Regions from separate parts of the Streptomyces sp. NPDC043996 genome, predicted to be linked through region 3. Evidence: riboswitches for the same ligand, from Rfam matches in the RefSeq annotation. Region 3 holds a riboswitch; each other region holds the start of a gene.

Region 1 (7,362 bases), on a different contig from region 3:
CGGACGGCGATGGGGAGCCGGTCACCGGTGAAGGACGCTAAACCTGGCCGTCACCGGGTCGTGTCACGTTGTGCGGAAGTGGCGGGTGCGGGCCGCTCGCGACCGGACCTGACCGGCTCGCGGGCCGCTAGGCGCCCGCTTCGCCCGTGCCCGCGACCGATGTGGCGGTTGTGCCCCACCTGCCTGAAGGAAGCTGATACGGGCCCGGTTAGGCTCCGCCCCATGGACGTACTCATCCATCTCTTCGTCGGCCTGCACATCATCGGCATCGCCTCGCTCCTGGGCGGCTTCCTGACCCAGATGAAGGCGATGGGCGAGGGCACGGCCCGCTTCAGCCCCGCGATGCTGCACGGGGCGCTGACCATGCTGGTCACCGGCGTGGCCCTGGTCGGCCTGAACCAGGCCGACGACAACGAGGTCAACAACATCAAGATCGGCGTCAAGCTGGCGCTGCTGATCGTGATCCTCGCGCTCGTGTACGTGAAGCGGGACGAGGAGAAGGTCGAGAAGGCGGTGTTCGGCGCGGTCGGCGCCCTGACGACGGCGAACATCTTCATCGCCGTCCTGTGGACGTAGGGCGCACACCGCCCGCCACGCGCGCGTGGGCCCGCACCCCCTCCGGGTGCGGGCCCACACACGTATCAGCCCTCTACGTACGCGTATCAGCCCTCTACGTAGAGGGCGGGTTCGCTATCGCTCCTCTACGGAGACGGCGGTCACGCGGGTCGTACCACGCTGTGGATCGGCATGTAGTAGATCGACTCGACGCGGACGTTCGCGCCGGGCTTCGGGGCGTGGATCATCTTGCCGTTGCCGATGTAGATCCCGACGTGGCTGATGTCGTCGTAGAAGAAGACCAGGTCGCCGCGTTTGGCGCTGGACGTCGACACCTTGGTGCCGGTCTTCACCTGGTCCCAGGTGGTGCGCGGCAGCGAGATCCCCGCGGTCTTCCACGCGGCCTGGGTGAGCCCGGAGCAGTCGTACGAGCCGGGCCCGGTGGCGCCCCACACGTACGGCTTGCCGATCTGCTGCTCGGCGAAGGAGATCACCTTCTCGGCCTTGGCGGCGTACCCGCTGTCGGTGTCTCCGGACCCGGACCCGGACCCGGTTCCGGATCCGGTGTCTGACCCCGTCCCGGCCCCCGAACCATCGCCGGAACCCTGGTCCCGGTCCCGGTCCTGGTCGCGCTCCCGCGCGCGCTCCCGTTCGGCGGCCTTCTCGGCCTTCTCAGCCTTCTCAGCCTTCTCGGCTTCCTCGGCCTTCCGCTTACGCTCCGCCTCGGCGTGCTCGCGCGCCAGCTCGGCGGCCTTGCGCTGGGCCGCCTCTTCCTTCCGCTTCTCGATCGCGGCGAGCCGTGCCTTCTCCTCGGCGGTCAGCTTCGACAGCATCGAGCGCGCCTGGGTGAGCTTGGTCTGGACGGTCCGTTTGCTCGACTTCAGGTCGTCGCGCGAGTCGCTGAGCGACCGCAGGCTCTTGGTGGCTTTGGCGCGCTGCTTGGCCGCCGCGACCGTCTGCGTCTGGTAGTCGTCGACCGCCTTCTTCTGGCGGCTGGTGAGCCGGCCCGCCAGGTGGTTCTGGTCGAAGAACCCCTTCGGGTCGTCGGCGAGGAGCAGCGCGGCGGTCTCGGAGACGGCCCCGGTGCGGTACTGCGCGGCGGCGAAGGAGCCGAGCTCCTGACGGGCCTCGTTCAGCCGGTCCGTGCGCTGGGCCACGTCGTCGAGGATCCGGTCGACCTTCTTGCGCTGCTTGTCGGCGCGCTCCTTGGCCGAGTTGTACTTCTGGGTGGCCACTCCCGCCTGGTGGTAGAGGTCGTCGACCTTCTTCTGGACCTCTTCCAGGGACGGCTTGCCGGGCTCGGACGGGGCGGACGGCGCGGCGTTCGCGCTCTGCGAGAGCACGGCCACCGAGGTCAGGGCGGCCGTCGTGATGCCGAGGGCGGGGGCGTTGCGGATGCGGGCGGGTCGGCTGCGCGGCTTGCGGTGCGACGCCAAGGTCGGCGACTCCTTCCGTGGACCGCCTACCGGGTTAGCTGTCGGGTTCGGGCGGGTGGTTCGGAAGGCTGCCCTACCGTCCCGTACTGCGTACGGGACCGATTCACCCCGGGATCATGGTGGGTCCCCGGCTCCACGAGCGTCGCGGCGACGCGTCGGACTCGGCGGAGGCCACGCGTGACCGGCGGGGATCGCCGGTGGGGGACGTGCGGCCCGCCGAGCACGCTAGCCAACTCCTGTGGCGTCGGGGAAGGTTGATGTTCGATATGCCCGATACGTTTTCGTTACTTTACGAAGCCCTTGGCGTGACCCTGATGCGCTGTCGCGCAGGGTGACGGTGCGGGGGCGGAGCGTGGATGGCCGGAACCCGGAGCGGGTTGTCAGTGCGGCCGCCTAGACTCGGGAGGCGATGAGCAGCCTCTTTGACGACAGCTTCCTGGCGGACCTCAAGCCCTCGCAGGGCACCGAGGAGCAGCCCCCGCCGCCGCCCGAGGACAGCGCTCCGGAGCCGATGCCGGACGATCTGTTCGACGGGAAGTTCGACGCGCCCATGACCTCGGACGCGTACTACCGGGACGGCGCCCCACGCCCGGCGATCGACCCGGCGACGCTGCTCGACGGCCTGAACGAGAACCAGCGCGCGGCCGTCGTGCACGCGGGCTCCCCGCTGCTCATCGTCGCGGGCGCGGGCTCCGGCAAGACCCGCGTGCTGACCCACCGCATCGCGTATCTGCTCGCCGAGCGCGGCGCGCACCCCGGCCAGATCCTCGCGATCACGTTCACGAACAAGGCCGCGGGCGAGATGAAGGAGCGCGTCGAGCAGCTCGTCGGCCCGCGCGCGGCCGCGATGTGGGTGTCGACGTTCCACAGCGCGTGCGTGCGCATCCTGCGCCGCGAGTACAAGAAGCTGGGCTTCACGTCCTCGTTCTCGATCTACGACGCCGCGGACTCCAAGCGCCTGATGGCCCTGGTCTGCCGCGACCTCGACCTCGACCCGAAGAAGTTCCCGCCGAAGTCGTTCAGCGCCAAGATCTCGAACCTGAAGAACGAGCTGATCGACGAGGAGGACTTCGCGGGCCGGGCCGCCGACGGCTTCGAGAAGACCCTCGCCCAGGCGTACGCGATGTACCAGTCGCGGCTTCGCGAGGCCAACGCCCTCGACTTCGACGACCTGATCATGACGACGGTCCACCTCCTGCGCGCCTTCCCGGACGTCGCCGAGCACTACCGCCGCCGCTTCCGCCACGTCATGGTCGACGAGTACCAGGATACGAACCACGCGCAGTACGCCCTCGTGCGCGAGCTCGTCGGCCCCTCCGGGGACGCCGCCGACGGCGACGGGCCCGGCGAGCTGTGCGTCGTCGGCGACGCCGACCAGTCCATCTACGCCTTCCGCGGCGCCACCATCCGCAACATCCTCCAGTTCGAGGAGGACTACACGGACGCGACCACGATCCTCCTGGAGCAGAACTACCGCTCCACCCAGACGATCCTGACCGCCGCCAACGCGGTCATCGAGCGCAACGAGTCCCGCCGCCCGAAGAACCTGTGGACGAACGCGGGCGCGGGCGCCCGCATCACCGGGTACGTGGCGGACACCGAGCACGACGAGGCGCAGTTCGTCGCCGACGAGATCGACCGCCTCACCGACGCGGGCGACGCCAAGGCGGGCGACGTCGCGATCTTCTACCGGACGAACGCGCAGTCCCGAGTCTTCGAAGAGATCTTCATCCGCGTCGGCCTGCCCTACAAGGTCGTCGGCGGCGTCCGCTTCTACGAGCGCAAGGAAGTCCGCGACGTCCTGGCCTATCTGCGGGTCCTCGCCAACCCGGAGGACGGCGTCCCGCTGCGCCGCATCCTGAACGTGCCCAAGCGCGGCATCGGCGAGCGCGCCGAGGCCATGGTCGACGCGCTCGCACAGCGCGAGAAGATCTCCTTCCCGCAGGCCCTGCGGCGCGTCGACGAGGCGTACGGCATGGCGGCCCGCTCGACGAACGCGGTCAAGCGCTTCAACACGCTCATGGAGGAGCTGCGCACCGTCGTGGAGTCGGGCGCGGGCCCGGCGGTCGTCCTGGAGGCGGTACTCGAACGGACCGGCTATCTGGCCGAGTTGCAGTCCTCCACGGACCCGCAGGACGAGACGCGCATCGAGAACCTCCAGGAGCTCGCCGCGGTGGCCCTGGAGTTCGAGCAGGACCGCCCGGACGGCGAGACGGGCTCGCTCTCCGACTTCCTGGAGCGGGTCGCCCTCGTCGCCGACTCGGACCAGATCCCGGACGAGGAGGACGACGGCTCCGGCGTCATCACGCTCATGACGCTGCACACCGCCAAGGGCCTCGAGTTCCCCGTCGTGTTCCTCACGGGCATGGAGGACGGCGTGTTCCCGCACATGCGCGCCCTCGGCCAGACCAAGGAGCTGGAGGAGGAGCGGCGCCTCGCCTACGTCGGCATCACGCGCGCGCGTGAGCGGCTCTATCTGACGCGGTCCTCCATGCGCAGCGCCTGGGGCACGCCGTCGTACAACCCGCCGTCGCGTTTCCTGGAGGAGATCCCGGAGACCCATCTGGACTGGAAGCGGAAGGGTTCCGTCGGCGCGCCCGCGTCGTCGGGTCCCGCCGCCGGGGTGGCGTCCTCGCTGTCGTCGTCGCGTTCGCGCGCGGGCGGCGCGCAGGGGTTCGCCACGCGCCGGGCGTCCGAGAAGCCGGTGGTGTCGCTCGCCGTCGGCGACCGCGTGACGCACGACCAGTTCGGCCTCGGCACGGTGGTCGGAGTGAAGGGCACGGGCGCGAACGCCGAGGCGTCGGTGGACTTCGGTGGCGGTAAGCCGAAGCGGCTGCTGCTGAGGTACGCGCCGGTGGAGAAGCTCTGACAGCGTCGCTCGCGGGGCCCTCCGGGGCCCCGTAGAGGGCGTCGCGTCACGGGGGCGTCGCGCCGGTTTGCAGTAGTGGCGCGTACTACGTCGGGTCGAGCCCGTGGCTGCGCAGCCACGGCAGCGGGTCGATGGCCGAGCCGCCGCCCGGCCGGACCTCGAAGTGGAGGTGCGGACCGGTGGAGTTGCCGGAGTTCCCGGAGTAGGCGATGACGTCGCCCGCCTTCACGGGACCGCTGGCCACCTTGTTCGTGGAGAGGTGGCAGTACCAGGTCTCCGTGCCGTCCTTGGCGGTCACTATCGCCATGTTGCCGTAGGCGCTGTTCCACTTCGTGGAGACGACGCCGTCGGTCGCGGCCATCACGGGCGTGCCGTACGACACCGGGAAGTCGATCCCGGAGTGCGCCGACATCCAGTTGACGCCCGCCTGGCCGTAGTACGCGCTCAGGCCGTGCTGCGAGACCGGCAGCGCGAACTTCGGGCGCAGCCGCTCCTTGCGGGCCGCCTCCGCGATCGCCTTCTTGTGCGCGGCGTCCTTCGCGGCCTTGAGGTCAATACGTTCCTGCGTACGGCTGGCCCGGTCGGCGAAGTCCCCCGCGTCGGCCGAGAGGTTGGCCAGCTGGGTGTCGAACTTGCTGTTCGCCGCGGACGGCTGCACCGACGCCGAGTCCGGCGCGGAGGCCCGCGCCTCCTTGTCGTCGTCGCCTCCGCCGAGGCCGCCCACCGTCGCGGCGGCCACGCCCGCGACGCCCATCACGCACGCCGAAGGAACGGCGACGGTGAGCAGCGCGGAGCGCTTCGCGGGGGAGCGGCGCGAACGGGAACGCGTGCGCGGGGCGCCACCCCGGGGGGCTCGCGGGCGCTCGGCGGGGGCGTGTTCGTCGTGCCCCGCACCAGCTTCGATGTCGCCGAGTTCGTCGGCGGGCGTGTCGTCGGGGGTGAACTCGTGCGGCTCGTAGGCGTCGCCCGTGTCGGCCGGGGCGCCGTTCGCCGCGTACGCGTCGTCGTACGTCTCGGACGTGGGCGTCGTCGCGCCGTACGCGTCCTGCTCGCCGTCCGAGTTCCAGGCGGTGGCGTCGTAGGCGCCGGTGTCGAAGACCTGGGTGGACCACTGGCCGGTCCCCGGGGCGTCGGTCCAGGAGTCGGTGGACCAGGCGGCCGTGCTGTCGGGGCCCGGCTGCGAAGGAATGTCCGTGAGCTGCTGGTATCCGGTGCTGCCCCACAGCGTCGCCGCGTCGTGGCCGCCCGTGTCGTACGCGGACTGGGCCGGGGCGCTGAACGCGTCCTGGCCAGGGGTCTGCGGGGCCGTCGTGGCCCACTGGCCGGTGTCGTAGCCCTGGCCGGGCAGCTCGCCGAAGAGCGGGTCGGAGGGGAAGCCGCCGCCGGGGATCGCGAAGCCGGAGCCAGAAGTGTCGAAGACACCCGTGCCGTCGTGCGCACCCGGCGCGTTGAACCCGGTGGCGGTGAACGTGCCGGTGGAGTAGCCGTCGTACCCATAGCCGAGGTGCTGTGCGCTCTGGTCGTAGGACCCATAGGGCGCGTAGTCGGCGTCGGGTGCCGGGGCCGGAGCGGGGGTCCCCGGCGGGTGACGGTCGTTCACCAACTTCTCTTTCGCCTCGACAGCATGGGCTGGCAGCGCAGTGCCCGCGACTGTACCCGGCGGTATGCGGGCGCGACAATCTTCGGCAGGTTCCGTGCTCGCCGGAAACGGGCATTCGGCCGTCTTTCGGCGGACTGCGGACGCAGGCTTGGCCTGGCGTTCGAGGAGTGTTCGAGGTCGGCCGGGGTGCGCGCGCCGTTTCGGCAAGGGGGCGCGCCGACCGGGCGGGGGTGTTCCGCGCGGCCCCGGCGGTGTCAGGCGACCGTCAGACCTCCCGTCGACGCGGAGGCGCTGGCTCCGGGCTCCACGAGGTCGAGGGCCTGGCGGATCGCCGACGCCATGGCGGGGTGCACCGGCAGGGCGAGGTGGCCGATGCCCGAGACGCGGACGTTCCGCGCGATGAGGTCCGGATGCTCGACGCAGGCCGTCTCGACCGGGTCCATGATCTGGTCCAGCTCGCTCCAGAAGCTCACGAACCGCGTACGGCAGCCGGGCGCGGGCCGCCGCAGCTCCTGGACGACGTCCGAGCCGGGGCGCATCTGGCGGACGATCGGGTGCGCGTCGGCGAGCGGCGCGACCCGGGTGCCGCCGTGCGGGGTGCCGAGCGTGACAAGGGCGCGGACGCGGGCGTCGCCGCCGAGCCGCTGCGCGTAGTAGCGGGCGATGAGGCCGCCGAGGCTGTGGCCGACGATGTCCACGCGCTCGTGCCCCGTGCGCTCGCAGATCTCCTCCACATGACGGCCGAGCAGTTCGGCGGCCTTGCGGATGTCGCAGGTCAGCGGGGAGTAGTTGAGGCACTCGACATGCTGCCTGCCGTGCTGGGCGAGGCTGCGGCGCAGCAGCACGAACACGGAGCGGTTGTCGATGAAGCCGTGCAGGAGCAGGACCGGGGGTTTGCCCTG
Region 2 (7,362 bases), on a different contig from region 3:
GCTCACCCATGATCGGAAACTTGCGGCCCGCGGCGACCGCCGTGGGCAACACGCCCGTGCTCTGGATCGACGAGCCCTCCCTGGAGGGCGGCCGCGGCTACTGGGCCAAGCTCGAAGGCTTCAACTTCGGCGGCATCAAGGACCGCGCCGCCCTCCACCTGGTCGAACGCGCCCGTGCACGGGGTGAGTTGCGGCCCGGCGCACCCATCGTCGAGTCCACGTCGGGGACGCTCGGGCTCGGGCTCGCGCTCGCCGGCGTCCACTACGGCCACCCCGTGCACATCGTCACCGACCCCGGCCTCGAACCCATCGTCGAGCGGATGCTCATCGCCCACGGCGCCCGCGTCCACGTGGTGCGCGAGCCGGGCGCCGTCGGCGGCTGGCAGCAGGCCCGCGTCGACCGGGTCACCGAGCTGATGGCCGCCGACGGCATGGCCGGGGCCTGGTGCCCGAACCAGTACCACAACCCGGACAACCCGGACGCCTACCGTGAGCTCGCCGCCGAACTCGTGCGCCAGCTCGGCCACTTCGACGTCCTCGTCTGCGCCGTCGGCACCGGCGGGCACTCCGCGGGGATCGCCAGGGAGCTGCGCTCGGGGCCGGTGCCCGGCCTCGAACTCGTCGGCGTGGACAGCGTCGCCTCGACCATCTTCGGGCTCGCCGCGGGGCCCCGTCTGATGCGCGGACTCGGCTCCTCCATCCACCCCCGCAACGTCGACCACGACGCCTTCGACGAGGTCCACTGGGTGGGGCCCGCCGAGGCGGTGCGCAGCGCGCGACGGCTCGCCGAGCGGCAGTTCGCCACCGGCGGCTGGAGCGTCGGCGCGGTCGCCCTCGTCGCCGCCTGGCTGGCCCGCACCAGGCCGCGCGGGGCGCGGATCGCGGCGGTCTTCCCCGACGGGCCGCAGCGCTACTTCGACACCGTCTTCAACGACGAGTACTGCCGCGCCCACGGCCTCATCGGCTCCCCCGGCGCCGTCCCCGACGAGCCGCGCGAGGTCCCCGGGCCCGGGGACGGGGTGACCGGGTGGAGCCGCTGGCGGGTGAACCGGCAGGCGCGGGCGCACCGGTGGGCCGGGCCGCCGGTGCGCGCCGTCGAGCCGGTCCTCGGCGCCGCGCCGGTGGGCGGTCCCGCGGCGCCCGTGGGCGAGGGGGCGGTGGCCCCGTGACCGGAGTCTGGCGCCGGGCGCGGCGCTTCGACCCCGCGGTGCAGCTTCTGTTCGTCAACCAGCTCACCATCAACCTCGGCTTCTACATGCTGATGCCGTACCTCGCCGCCCATCTGTCCGGGCGGCTCGGCCTCGCCGCCTGGGCCGTCGGGCTCGTCCTCGGCGTGCGCAATCTCTCCCAGCAGGGCATGTTCCTGGTCGGCGGCGCGCTCGCCGACCGGCTCGGGTACAAGCCGATGATCGTGGCCGGGTGCGCCCTGCGCACGGCGGGCTTCGGGGCCCTCGCCTTCGCGCAGACGCTGCCGGTGCTCATCGCCGCGTCGGCGGCGACGGGGCTCGCGGGGGCGCTGTTCAACCCGGCGGTGCGCGCGTACGTCGCCGCGGAGGCGGGCGGTCCGGAGCGGCGCGTCGAGGCGTTCGCGCTGTTCAACGTCTTCTACCAGACCGGCATCCTGCTCGGCCCGCTCGTCGGACTCGCCCTGACCGGGGTGGACTTCCGGCTCACCTGCGCGGTCGCCGCCGCCCTGTTCGCGCTGCTCTCGGTGGTGCAGATCGCGCGCCTCCCGGTGCGGCGGGCCAAGGCGGACGCGGCGGGCACAGGCCCCGGGCAGTGGCGGATCGTGTTCGGCAACCGGCCCTTCTGGCTGTTCTCGCTGGCCATGACCGGCTCGTACGTCCTGTCCTTCCAGGTCTATCTCGCCCTGCCGCTCGAAGTGGAGCGGCTGCTCGGCGAGGGCACTGCGCAGACGGCGGCGACCAGCGCGCTGTTCGTGGTGTCCGGGCTCGTCGCGCTCGTCGGGCAGCTGCGGATCACCGACTGGTGCCGCCGCACCTGGACGCGCGAGCAGTGCCTGGTCGCCGGGCTCGCCCTGATGGGCGCGGCGTTCCTGCCGCCCGCGCTCGGCGGGCCCGGGTACGCGGGCGTCACGGCGCTGCTGCTGTGCGCGGCGGCGCTCGCCGCGGCCAACGCCGTGCTCTACCCCTTCGAGATGGACACCGTCGTCTCGCTGTCCGGGGACCGCTGGGTGGCCACCCACTACGGGCTCTACAACACCGTGTGCGGCATCGGCATCACCGTGGGGAACCTCGGCATGGGCGCGCTGCTCGACCTGAGCGAACGCCGAGGGGTGTCCGCCGTGCCCTGGCTGGCGCTCGCCGCCGTGGGGGCGGGGTGCGCCCTGGCCCTGCGGGCGCTCGCCCGCGCGGGACGGCTCGCGACGGGGGCGCCCGCGCCCCTGCGGGACGCCGTGTGAGCCCCCCGTCCCGGTGGTGACTGCCTCCACACCTCACCGCGGGTAACCCACTCGGAGCACGCCGGGTCGCTCCGGGGCCCCGGGGCGGGAAGCCTTGGGCCGATGCGGCGTGTCTGCGGTGGGAGTGGAACGGTGGTTGCTTTCCGTGGCGGGGGGCTCCAGCCCTGGGCCTGCGGGCCGGGGGCGCGCCATGGGCGGTGAGGGGCGGAGCCTGCCCCGGGAGCGGGAGCCCGACCGGGCCCTGCCCCGGGAGCGGGCGCTCACCCGGGCCCTGCCTCCGCTCCTCATCGTGGCCGGGGTCGTCTTCGACGCGCTCACGCCGCCCGAGTTCACCGCGTCCCCGCTGTTCGCGGCCGCGCCCCTGATCGCGGCCCCGTTCTTCTCCCTGTCCACCACCGTGGCGACGGCCGCCGTGTCCTGTGCCGCCGTGCTCGCGCTGCGCCTCAAGACCCACGCGGGCGTGGACGTGGAGGTCGTCACCTCGTTCGTCACCATGCTGACCGTGGGCGCCCTCGCCGTCGTCATCAACCGCGTGGTGCGCCGGGGCGACGCCCGCCTCGCCTCGGCGCGCTCCATCGCCGTGGCCGCCCAGCGGGCGGTGCTTCCGCTGCCGGACCCGCGCATCGGCGGGCTCGACGTGGCCGCCCGCTACGAGGCCGCGCAGGCCGACGCGTTCATCGGCGGCGACCTGTACGCGGTGCAGGACACCCCGCACGGGGTGCGGCTCGTCGTCGGTGACGTGCGGGGCAAGGGCATGGGCGCGGTGGCCGCCGTCGCGGTGGTCATCGGCGCCTTCCGCGAGGCCGCCGAGCAGGAGACCACCCTGGAGGCGGTGGCGCAGCGCCTGGAGCGTGCCCTGGCGCGCGAGGGCACGCGGCGCGACGGGCTCGACGCGTTCGAGGGGTTCACCACCGCCGTCCTCGCGGAGATCCCCCGTGGCGAGGGCATCGTCCGGCTCGTCAACCGGGGCCACCCCGAGCCGCTCGTGCTGCGGGCCGACGGCCGTCTTTGCGTGCTCTCGCCCGCCGAGCCCGCGCTGCCGCTCGGCATGGGCGAGCTCGGCACCTGGCCCGACCGCGCGGACGAGACCGACTTCCCGCCCGGGTCGACGCTGCTGCTCTACACCGACGGGCTGAGCGAGTCCCGGGACGCCGACGGGGTGTTCTACGACCCCGCGGCCCGGCTCGGCGGCCGGATCTTCTCCGGCGCGGACGCTCCCGACGCGCTCCTTTCCACCCTGGTGGCGGAGGTCGTCGAGCACACCGGGGGCGGCGCGAGCGACGACATGGCGCTCCTCGCCGTACGCCGTCCCCTCACACCGCGTGACTGAATGGCGCCCCTCCGCAGCCCGGCTGACCACTTGTCAGCGAGATGTCAAGATCCGCCTCGCTGCGCTGTGTCATGGCGACCGCTCAACTCGCCCTGTTCCGCTCGCTCTTGTCCCGTTGTGTTTATCGCGTAAGCGTTAACGATCAGCGGGAACAGCTTGGAATACCGACCGGCTGTCTATTAACGTTCGATAACGCAGCGCGGTCGTCCCAGCCGTCACTCACGACGGCTCCGTGCGCATGTGCCTAATCCCGCGAGGGAGCCGGGGAACCACCAAAATTGGGGTGAATCGGCCGTCTTTCGCGTACGCGGTCTCGTACGTGAGGAGCGGTCGTAGGAGACCTTCCTGCTCCGAACCCGTCAGCTAACCCGGTAGGCGAGAAGGAAGGAAAGGAGCGCGCCCCAGTGGCGTCCAACCGGCCTGCCCCAGAAGCGCTGTTCATACCCACAGGACCTGCCGGATCCACCGGCCCCGCCGGTGAGTCCGCCGTCGGCACCGCGGGAGGCGACGACCCCACGGAGTACGCCGTCTACGCCGGGTATGCCACCCAGGACTCCCAGGAGACCTGGGGCGAGTGGAACCCCACGGCGGAGACCGTCCGCCCCGTGCGCGGCAAGCACCGGATCCACAAGAAGGGCGGCGGCGGCCTCGCCCGCAGCTCCACCGTCCTCGGCGTAGGCGTCATCGCCGCCGTCGGCGCGGGCGGCATGGCCAGCGCGCAGGGCGGCAAGCCGCCCGTCTCCCTCTCCATGCCGGACGTGTCGCTGCCCGGCATCGGTTCCCTGACCGCGGACGACGAGCCCGAAGCCGCCGCGACGCCCGCCGACGCCGCGCCCCTGAGCTCCGCGGGCGTCACCACCGCCGACGCCAGGCAGGGCACCACCGACGCCGGCCAGGCCCTGCGCGCCCGCATCCTCCAGCAGGCCGAGAACCAGCGGCACCAGGCCGACGACACGCAGCGCCAGGAGGCGCAGGACGCCGCCCTGAAGGCCGCCACCGAGCGGGCCGAGGCCCAGCAGGGCAAGGCGCGGGCGGCCGCCAAGGCCAAGGCCGCCGAGGAGAAGCGCGAGAAGGAGGCGGCGGCCCGCAAGAAGCGCGAGGCCGAGCGCCTCGCCAAGCTCGCCAAGAGCTTCACGCTCCCCGTCTCCTCGTACACCCTCACCTCGCACTTCGGCGACTCCGGCTCCATGTGGTCCTCCGGCCGGCACACCGGCCTCGACTTCGCGGGCTCCGCGGGCGCGCCGCTCAAGGCCGTGGGCACCGGCACCATCAAGGAAGCGGGGTGGGTGCCCTCGTACGGCTACCGCACCGTCCTTGAGCTGAAGGACGGCACCGAGATCTGGTACTGCCACCAGTCCTCGCTCGGCGTCAGCGTGGGCCAGCAGGTCAGCACCGGCCAGGTCATCGGCCGCATGGGCGCCACCGGCAACGTCACGGGCGTGCACCTGCACCTGGAGGTCCAGGCGCCCGGCGGCGGCACCATCGACCCGCTGGCGTGGCTGCGCTCCAAGGGGCTCACCCCGTAACACCCCGCCCCCCGAGGCGACTTCCCGAGGGGCCCTCCTGACTCCGGCGGCCCTGGCGACGACCCCCCGACGCCAGGGCCGTCGGTCACTCCCGCCCCGGCGCGGCGGAATTCCCCCGTTCACAGGGGCGTTGGTGCCCGTATGACCACTCTTCGCCCTCTGGGACCCTCCGACCTCGAAGTCTTCCCCCTCGCCCTCGGCGGCAACGTCTTCGGCTGGACCGCTGACCAGGAGCAGTCCTTCGCCGTCCTGGACGCCTACACCGCCGCGGGCGGCAACTTCATAGACACCGCCGACGTGTACTCGGCCTGGGCACCCGGCAACAAGGGCGGCGAGTCCGAGGCCGTGCTCGGCCAGTGGCTCGGCGCCCGCCGCAACCGCTCCGACGTCGTCATCGCCACCAAGGTCGGCGCCCACCCCGACTACAAGGGCCTGTCGGCGCACACCATCAAGGCCGCGGCCGAGGAGTCCCTGCGGCGGCTCGGCACCGACTACATCGACCTGTACTACACGCACTACGACGACCCCTCCGTGCCGGTCGAGGAGATCATCACCGCCCTCGACGAGCTGGTGCGCTCCGGGAAGGTCCGCGCGATCGCCGCCTCGAACATCAGCCCCGAGCGCCTACAGGAGTCCCTCGACCTCTCCGACCGCGAGGGCCTGGTGCGGTACGTGGCGCTCCAGCCGCACTACAACCTCGTCTCGCGCGACACCTACGAGGGCCCCCTGCAGGAGATCGCCTCGCGCTCCGGCCTCGCCGCGATCCCGTACTACGCGCTCGCCTCCGGCTTCCTCACCGGCAAGTACCGCCCCGGCGCCGACGTCGACAGCGCCCGCGCCGCGAACGCGGGCGCCCACCTGGACACGGAGCGCGGACCCCGGGTCCTGGCCGCCCTCGACGAGGTGGCCGCGGCCCACGACGCCGAGGTCGCGACCGTCGCCCTCGCCTGGCTCGCCGCCCAGCCGACCGTGGCGGCCCCGCTGGCGTCGGCGCGCACGGTGGAGCAGCTGCCCGCGCTCCTCGCGGTGGGCGACCTGGAGCTGACGGCGGCGGAGCTCGCGGCGCTGACGGCGGCCGCGGCCTGACGTCAGGTGCGGTAGGGGTTGTACGGGGGCAGCGCCGGGCCGTAGGCGAGGGCGGGCCCGTACGCGGCGTGCGGCAGCGACACCGGTCCCGGTGTCGCTGACGTCGCCCGTGCCGCGTAGCCGAGGGCGGGCCCGGCCACGGGGCGGCGCTCCCACAGCGCCTGCAGGAGCTCCCGCTCGCGGGCGGCGAAGTCGGCGCCGCCGCGGCCGCCGCGGGCCCGGTGGCGAAGGAGCGCGAGGGCCGTCGCGTACGTCTCGTACTCCACGACGGTGCGGCCCGCGGGCTTGCCCAGGTGGAACACCGCGTAGTCGCGGGCGAGGGTGCGGGCGTCCATCGAGCCGAGGGCGTACGGCTCGGGCGCGGCGAACCAGCCCGCCGCCGCGTACACGGGCAGCTCCTCGCGCGCCAGGCGGAGCTCGCGCTGGCGCAGCCAGACGGCGAGCCAGGTGAGCAGCCCGAACAGCGGGAGCATGAAGGTGGCGTAGACGACGAAGAAGCCGTACTCGCCGAAGCCCGCGGAGCCGTTCCAGAAGGCGTGCAGGCCCATCGCCAGGACGAGACCGGCGCAGGGCAGCAGGGCCCTGCGGACCGTGCGGTGCTCGGCGGCGGTGGCGGCGATGCCGAAGCCGATGCCGGTGAGCGCGGTGAACAGCGGATGCGCGAACGGTGACATGACCACGCGCACGAAGAAGGTCGCGGCGGTCACCGAGGCGAGGCCGCTCTCGCCGCTGAGCTGGTCGGTGCCGAAGGCGTTGCCGAGGTAGAGGATGTTCTCGGTGAAGGCGAAGCCGGTGGCGGTGACGCCCGCTATCACGAACCCGTCGACGACCCCGGTGAAGTCGCCCCTGCGGAACAGGAACACCAGGAGCACGGCCGCCGCCTTCGCGGTCTCCTCGACGACCGGCGCTATGACGGTCGCGCCGAGGGTGTCCGCGCTGGTCGGGTCGGCGGTCGCGGTCGCTATCCAGCGGGTCGCGAAGCTGTTCGCCACGATCGC
Region 3 (7,362 bases):
CCCGGGGCTTGGTGCTCGCGGCCGCGGAGAGGGCCTCGGCGAGCTCGCCGAGCTCCACGTGGACGACGGCGACGGGCTTGGTCGGGCAGGAGGCGGCCGCGGCCCGCAGCGCGGCGGCCAGGGTCTCCCCCTGGCCCTCGCGGCTGGACTCGCCGAGGGAGGGGATGACGGTGACGACGGCCGCGTCGCAGGTGTCGGCGGCGAGCGCGGCGCCGAGCGCGGCGCGGAAGTCCTCCGGGGTGGCGCCGGTGGTCAGGTCGCGCGGGGGCAGCGGACGCAGCCCTTCGGCGACGCAGGCGTCGTACGTGAGCAGGCCGAGGGACTCGGAGTTGCCGAGGATGGCGACGCGGGGTCCCGCGGGCAGGGGCTGGCCGGCGAGGAGGAGACCGGCGTCGACGAGTTCGGTGACCGTGTCGACGCGTATGACGCCCGCCTGGCGCAGCAGCGCGGAGACGGTGGCGTGCGGGAGGCGGGTCGCAGCGCCCGCGTGGCCGGTGGGGGCGATGCCGCTGTGCCGGGCGCCCTGGACGACGACGAGGGGCTTGGCGGCGGCGGCGCGGCGGGCGAGGCGGGTGAACTTGCGGGGGTTGCCGATGGATTCGAGGTACATGAGGGCGACGTCGGTGTCCGGGTCCTCGTACCAGTACTGGAGGACGTCGTTGCCGGAGACGTCGGCGCGGTTGCCCGCGCTGACGAAGGTGGAGACGCCGGTGAGGCCCGCGCCGCGGCGGTGCAGCCGGGAAAGGAGGGCGATGCCGATGGCGCCGGACTGGGTGAACAGGCCGACGCGCCCGGTGGCGGGCAGCTCGGGGGCCAGCGAGGCGTTGAGGCGCACGTCGGGGGACGTGTTGAGGACGCCGAAGGCGTTGGGGCCGATGAGGCGCATGCCGTAGGAGCGGGCCTGGCGGACGAGCTCGCGCTGCCGGTCGCGTCCTTCGGGGCCGCTCTCGGCGTATCCCGCGCTCAGGACGACGAGCCCTTGGACGCCGTGTTCGCCGCAGTCGGCGACGGCTTGTGGGACCCGCTCGGCGGGAACGGCGATGACAGCGAGGTCGACGGGCTCGGCGACGGCCCGCACCGAGGGGTGGGCGGGGACGCCCTCGACGCCCTGGGCGGTGTCCTCGTCGGTGAAGGCGTGGTTGATGGCGTACAGGCGACCGGTGAAGCCGGAGCGGCGCAGGTTGCGCAGGACGGTGCGGCCGACGCTGTCCTCGGCGCGGCCGACGCCGATCACCGCGACGGAGCCGGGGGCCAGGATGCGCTGCACGGAGCGGGCCTCGGCGCGCTGTTCGCGGGCGCGCTGGACGGCCAGGGAGCGGTCGGTGGGCTCCAGGTCGGCTTCGAGGCGGACGACGCCGTCCTCGAAGCTGCGCTCCTGGCGGTACCCGGCGTCCGTGAAGACCTTGACCATCTTGGTGTTGGCGGGCAGCACCTCGGCGGTGAAGCGGCGCACGCCACGCTCCCGGGCGACGGCGGCGAGGTGTTCGAGCAGCGCGGAGGCGACGCCCCGGCCCTGGTGGGCGTCCTGGACGAGGAAGGCGACCTCGGCCTGGTCGGCCGGGGACGAGGCGGCCCGGCCGTCGGCGTCGACGCGGTCGTAGCGGACGGTGGCGATGAACTCGCCGCCGACGGTGGCGGCGAGCCCGACGCGGTCCACGTAGTCGTGGTGGGTGAAGCGGTGCACGTCCTTGGCGGACAGGCGCGGGTAGGGCGCGAAGAAGCGGTAGTACTTCGACTCGTCGGAGACCTGCTCGAAGAAGCTGACCAGACGGTCCGCGTCGGCGGCGGTGATGGGCCGGATGCGGGCGGTACCGCCGTCGCGCAGCACCACGTCGGCTTCCCAGTGCGAGGGGTACGCGTGGCCGTCCGCCGGGGTGTGCATGGGGCCAGGGTACGGGTCGCGCGGCCGCGCGGGCCGGGGCAGTGTAGGAGGCGTCGCACGGCGGTCGGGTGGCGGCACGGCGCGGGACGAGGGGCCGCGGGCAGCCGCGGCGCCGGTCCGGCCGGAGCACCCGGGTCGGCATGAGACACTGGTCTAGACAAGTGTGAGACACCTGGAAGGGCAGCAACACATGGCTGAGCGCCGCGTCAACGTCGGCTGGGCCGAGGGCCTCCACGCCCGGCCCGCCTCCATCTTCGTCCGTGCGACCACGGCCTCGGGCGTGCCCGTGACGATCGCCAAGGCCGGCGGCAACCCCGTCAACGCGGCCTCGATGCTCGCGGTGCTCGGCCTGGGCGCGCAGGGCGGCGAGGAGATCGTGCTCGCTTCGGACGCCGAGGGTGCGGACGCCGCCCTGGACCGTCTCGCGAAGCTGGTCGCGGAAGGGCTTGAGGAGCTCCCCGAGACCGTCTGACACCGTCTGACACCGTCGGACATCGCGGTACGGAGCCGCGCGAACCCAAGGGTTCGCGCGGCTCCGTCGTGTTTTCGGGGGCGTGCCGCTTTCGGGGTGTGCCGCTTTCGGGGTGCGCCGGGGCTGCCGGGGTGTTCGGCGCGAATTGAACGACGTGCGGGCATGCCGCTTGAACGAAGCGCGACCATGCCGCTGTCAACGTGCCCGTGCCGCCGGGAAAGAAAGAAAGTGGCGCCGGGCGGGAAATCCGGTACGGAATTCCCGCTCTTTGTCTACGGGCTCGCCGTTAATTCCGCGCGCCCACCGTGTTTACGGCATGTTGCGGACCCCTCACACGACCGGCGCGCGGCCGGTGCGCGGACGCCGTGCGCTCGGCGCACAGGACGGTCAGCGCGCGGGCGCGGTCGGCGTCCTTGCGGGTGACCGCGTCGACGACGGCGGCGTGCCCGGCCCAGACCTCCGCGGGCGCGGCCGGGGCCTCCGCGACGTACATCCACGCGATCTTGTGGCGCAGCTGGGTGAGCAGGGCGATCAGGCTGGGGCTCGCGGACGCCTGGGCGAGCGTCTCGTGGAACCAGCCGTCCAGCGAGCGCAGGTCCTCGCCGCCGCCCCGGCGGGCCCGCTCCTGGCCGAGCCTGACGAGGCCGCGCAGCACCTTCAGATGGGCCTCGGTGCGGCGCTGTGCCGCGCGGGCGGCGGCCAGGGGCTCCAGGAGCGTGCGGACCTCCAGGAGGTCGGCGGCGTCCTGTTCGGTGGGCTCGGCGACGCACGCGCCCGCGTGCCTGCGGGTGACAACGAAGCCCTCGGCCTCCAGGGTGCGCAGGGCCTCGCGCACGGGGACGCGGGAGACGCCGTAGCGGCGGGCGAGCAGTTCCTCGGTCAGCCGCGTGCCGCGTTCGTAGACACCGGCGACGATGTCGTCCCGGATGGCCGTGCACACCGAGTGCGCGGGAATGCGCATGACGGACCTCCGCTTTACTGCCCTTAATGCCCGTGAAACGCGTCGCACGACGCACTGAATGACGCTTGCGCCACGAACCTATGGACTCTGCCACGACGGACTCTATTGCAGGCAGCCACATTTTCCGATGGTGCGCGGTAATCCATGGATATCTTTTGGCCAAGGGTGTGCGCCCAGGACGCGTGCGCGCGGAGCGCGTGCGCGGCGTACGCACGCGGAAAGCCCCGGCTCGGGGAGCCGGGGCTTTCGGAAGCGTGGGTGACGGCGGGTCAGACGCTGACGCCGTGGGAGCGCAGGTACGCCACCGGGTCGATGTCCGAGCCGTAGTCGGCGCCGGTGCGGGCCTCGAAGTGCAGGTGCGGGCCCGAGGAGTTGCCGGTGGAGCCCGAGAGGCCGATCTGCTGGCCGGGGGTGACGGCCTGGCCGACGGTGACGCTGATGGACGACAGGTGGCCGTACTGGGTGTACGTGCCGTCGTTCATCTTGATCACGATGTTGTTGCCGTAGGCGCCGCCCCAGCCCGCCTCGACGACGGTGCCCGCGCCGACGGCCTGCACCGAGGTGCCGGACCCGGCGTGGAAGTCGATGCCGGTGTGGCTGCCGGAGGACCACATGCCGCCGCCCGCGCCGTAGGAGGTGGAGACATACGAGCCGTTGACCGGGGCCACGTAGGCGTTCAGGCGCTTGCGCTCGGCGTCGCGGGCGGCGCGCTCGCGGGCCCGCTCCTTGGCCTCCTTCGCCGCCTTGGCCTCGGCCTCCTTCTTGGCCTTCGCCTCGGCCTTCGCCTTCGCCTCGGCCTCGGCCTTGCGCTTCTGCTCGGCGGCCTTGTGGCGCGCGGCCTCCTCGGCCTTCTGCTGCGCGGCGGCGTCGTTGGCGGCCTGCTTCTGGGCGTTGGCCTGCGCGTCGATCTCGTCGGCCAGCGTGTCGTTGATGGCGATGGCCTGGGTGAGACCAGTGCTGCCATGGTCGGCGGAGCTGTCCGCGGCGAGCGCGGGAGCGGCCAGGCCCGAGATGACGCCGGTGGTGGTGAGGGCGGCGACGCCCGCGGCGCTCGCGGTGGTGCGGGTGATGCGGCTCGGGCGACGGTGCTTGCCGGTCGGGCGGATGAGCGCCATGAAGCGGCTGGTCCTTTCCTTCCTTCTCGCCTACCGGGTTAGCTGACGGGTTCGGAGCAGGAAGGTCTCCTACGGGCTCCTCGCCTCGCGGCAAGGGGTCCGATTCACCCCAGGGGACGTGTGGGTCCCCGGCTCCCCTGGCTCGCGCCGTACGGGGACTCGGCGATGACTGTCCGGTGCCGCGGACGCGGCGTACTGCCTTACGGACAGCCGCACTGACGCTAAACGCCTCATCTTTCAATCGACAAACGGATCCCGGCTTTTGTAGCGCACGCCACACGGCAGACGCCCAACCTCCATGTCAATTCGGACATATGGCGGCATGACGGGACCCCGGGGGCATCTCTAGCCTCCGGGGTCCCATGAGTCAGGCGATGTTGGTGCCGGTTTGTCCGTGGCGTGTTGGTGCCGGTTTATCCGTGGCGCGTTGGGGCGGTTTGTCCCTGGCGCGTTGGGTCGGTCCGGCCTTGGCGTCAGCCGGTGACTACGGTCACCTCGCCGATGCCGAGTGCCTTCACCGGCTCCGCGATCTGCGCGGCGTCGCCCACGAGGACCGTCACCAGCCGGTCGCTCGGGAAGGCGCTCACGACGGCCGCGGTGGCCTCCATGGTGCCCGTGTCGGCCAACTGCCGGTACAGGTGCGCCTGGAAGTCGTCCGGCAGCTGCTGCTCGACCTGGTCGGCGAGCGTCGACGCCACGGCGGCGGCCGTCTCGTACTTCAGCGGGGCGACGCCCACCAGGTTCTGCACGGCGACGTCGCGCTCGGCGTCCGTGAGGCCCTCGGCGGCGAGGGTGCGCAGGACCGTCCACAGGTCGTCCAGGGCCGGGCCCGTGTTCGGCGTGTCCACGGAGCCGCTGATGGCGAGCATCGCGACGCCCGTGCCGCCCCGGTCGGAGCGCAGCACCTGGCCGAACGCGCGCACGCCGTACGTGTAGCCCTTCTCCTCGCGCAGGACGCGGTCCAGGCGGGAGGTGAGGGTGCCGCCCAGGCAGTAGGTGCCGAGGACCTGGGCCGCCCACACGCGGTCGTGCCGGTCGGGGCCGACGCGGCCGATGAGCAACTGCGTCTGGACGGCGCCGGGGCGGTCCACGATGACGACGCGGCCGGTGTCGTCGGCCGTCACCGGCGGCATCGGGCGCGGTTCGGCGCTGCCGCCCGTCCAGGCGCCGATGGTGTCGGCGAGGATGGCGTCCAGGTCCGTGCCGGTGAGGTCGCCGACGACCACGGCGGTGGCCGTGGCGGGGCGCACGTGCTTCTCGTAGAAGGCGCGCACGGCCGCGGAGTCGATCGCCGTGACCGTCTCCTCGGTGCCCTGGCGCGGGCGCGACATGCGCGCGTCGGCCGGGAAGAGCTGCTTGGCGAGCTCCTTGGCGGCGCGGCGCGCGGGGTTGGCGGTCTCGTGCGGGATCTCGTCCAGACGGTTGCGGACGAGGCGCTCGATCTCGCTGTCCTCGAAGGCGGGCGCGCGCAGGGCGTCGGCGAGCAGGCCGAGCGCCTTCGGCAGCCGGGAGACGGGCACTTCGAGCGAGAGCCGGACACCGGGGTGGTCGGCGTGCGCGTCGAGCGTGGCGCCGCAGCGGTCGAGCTCGGCGGCGAACTCCTCGGCGGAGTGCTTGTCGGTGCCCTCGGAGAACGCGCGCGCCATGATCGTGGCCACGCCGTCCAGACCCTGGGGCTCGGCGTCCAGCGGCGCGTCGAGGTGGACCTCGACGGCGACGAGCTGCTGGCCGGGGCGGTGGCAGCGCAACAGCGTGAGGCCGTTGGCCAGGGTGCCGCGCTCGGGGGCGGGGAAGGCCCAGGGCTTGGCGGTGCCCGCCTGGGGCTGCGGGTGGAGATCCATCGTCACGGACGTCTCAGTCTCAGTTGTCTCAGTCTCAGTCGTCTCAGCCTCAGTCACTTCGCCGCCTCCCCTGCCTGCTCGGTGTTCTGCTCTGCGTCCTGCTCAGTGGCGTCGGTGGCGTCCGTGGCGTCCTCCGCGGGGGCCACGGGCTCGTACACGAGCACCGCGCGGTTGTCCGGGCGCAGACGGGCCTTCGCCACCTCCCGCACCTCCTCCGCCGTGACCTCCAGGACGCGCTGGACGGCGGTGAGGGCGAGCTGCGGGTCACCGAAGAGCACGGCGAAGCGGCACAGTTCGTCGGCACGGCCCGCGACCGTGCCGAGGCGGTCGAGCCATTCACGCTCCAACTGGGCCTGGGCGCGTTCCATTTCCTCCGGGGTGGGGCCCTCCTCGGCGAACCGGGCGAGCTCCTCGTCGACGGCGGCCTCGATGACGGGGACCTCGACGTCGCCGGAGGTCTTCACGTCCAGCCAGCCGAGCGAGGGCGCCCCGGCGAGCCGCAGCAGGCCGAAGCCCGCGGTCACGGCGGTGCGGTCACGGCGCACCAGGCGGTTGTAGAGCCGCGAGGACTCGCCGCTGCCGAGCACCGTCAGGGCCAGGTCGGCCGCGTCGGACGCGCGCGTGCCGTCCTCCGGGAGGCGGTAGGCGGCCATCAGGGCGCGGGCCGGCACGTCCTCCTCGACGACCTCGCGCAGCTCCTGGCCGATGCGCTCGGGCAGCGAACCGTCACGCGGCGGCTGCTTGCCGTCGTGCGAGGGGATGGAGCCGAAGTACTTCTCGACCCAGGCGAGCGTCTGCTCCGGATCGATGTCGCCGACGACGGAGAGGACCGCGTTGTTGGGCGCGTAGTACGTACGGAAGAAATTCCGGGCGTCGTCGAGGGTCGCCGCGTCCAGGTCGGCCATCGAGCCGATCGGGGTGTGGTGGTAGGGGTGGCCCTCCGGATACGACAGGGCGGTGAGCTTCTCGAAAGCCGTGCCGTAGGGGACGTTGTCGTAGCGCTGGCGGCGTTCGTTCTTCACCACGTCGCGCTGGTTCTCCATGGACTCCTCGTCGAGGGCCGTCAGGAGGGAGCCCATGCGGTCCGCCTC

What was found. Region 3 has a riboswitch for cyclic di-AMP ahead of tolA (cell envelope integrity protein TolA). Riboswitches for the same ligand answer to the same signal wherever they lie in the genome.
Region 1: it holds a riboswitch for cyclic di-AMP, as region 3 does, so the genes downstream of both, AC07A4_RS03285 (C40 family peptidase) here and tolA (cell envelope integrity protein TolA) in region 3, are expected to answer to the same signal.
Region 2: it holds a riboswitch for cyclic di-AMP, as region 3 does, so the genes downstream of both, AC07A4_RS25255 (M23 family metallopeptidase) here and tolA (cell envelope integrity protein TolA) in region 3, are expected to answer to the same signal.

What each region holds. Positions count from the first base shown of each region.
Region 1 is NZ_JBWKEY010000001.1:726,951-734,312, reverse strand. Features, by position in the region: gene AC07A4_RS03290 (hypothetical protein) at 223-576, shown strand; gene AC07A4_RS03285 (C40 family peptidase) at 717-1,991, opposite strand; cyclic di-AMP (ydaO/yuaA leader) riboswitch at 2,000-2,168, opposite strand; gene pcrA (DNA helicase PcrA) at 2,401-4,860, shown strand; gene AC07A4_RS03275 (M23 family metallopeptidase) at 4,946-6,460, opposite strand; gene AC07A4_RS03270 (esterase/lipase family protein) at 6,715-7,362, opposite strand, start outside.
Region 2 is NZ_JBWKEY010000010.1:19,619-26,980, reverse strand. Features, by position in the region: gene AC07A4_RS25270 (PLP-dependent cysteine synthase family protein) at 9-1,169, shown strand; gene AC07A4_RS25265 (MFS transporter) at 1,166-2,422, shown strand; gene AC07A4_RS25260 (PP2C family protein-serine/threonine phosphatase) at 2,613-3,752, shown strand; cyclic di-AMP (ydaO/yuaA leader) riboswitch at 3,984-4,145, shown strand; gene AC07A4_RS25255 (M23 family metallopeptidase) at 4,157-5,278, shown strand; gene AC07A4_RS25250 (aldo/keto reductase) at 5,420-6,364, shown strand; gene AC07A4_RS25245 (PrsW family intramembrane metalloprotease) at 6,367-7,362, opposite strand, start outside.
Region 3 is NZ_JBWKEY010000005.1:64,115-71,476, reverse strand. Features, by position in the region: gene AC07A4_RS14535 (bifunctional acetate--CoA ligase family protein/GNAT family N-acetyltransferase) at 1-1,882, opposite strand, end outside; gene AC07A4_RS14530 (HPr family phosphocarrier protein) at 2,073-2,354, shown strand; gene AC07A4_RS14525 (GntR family transcriptional regulator) at 2,641-3,315, opposite strand; gene tolA (cell envelope integrity protein TolA) at 3,585-4,430, opposite strand; cyclic di-AMP (ydaO/yuaA leader) riboswitch at 4,444-4,605, opposite strand; gene AC07A4_RS14515 (M16 family metallopeptidase) at 4,904-6,271, opposite strand; gene AC07A4_RS14510 (M16 family metallopeptidase) at 6,325-7,362, opposite strand, start outside.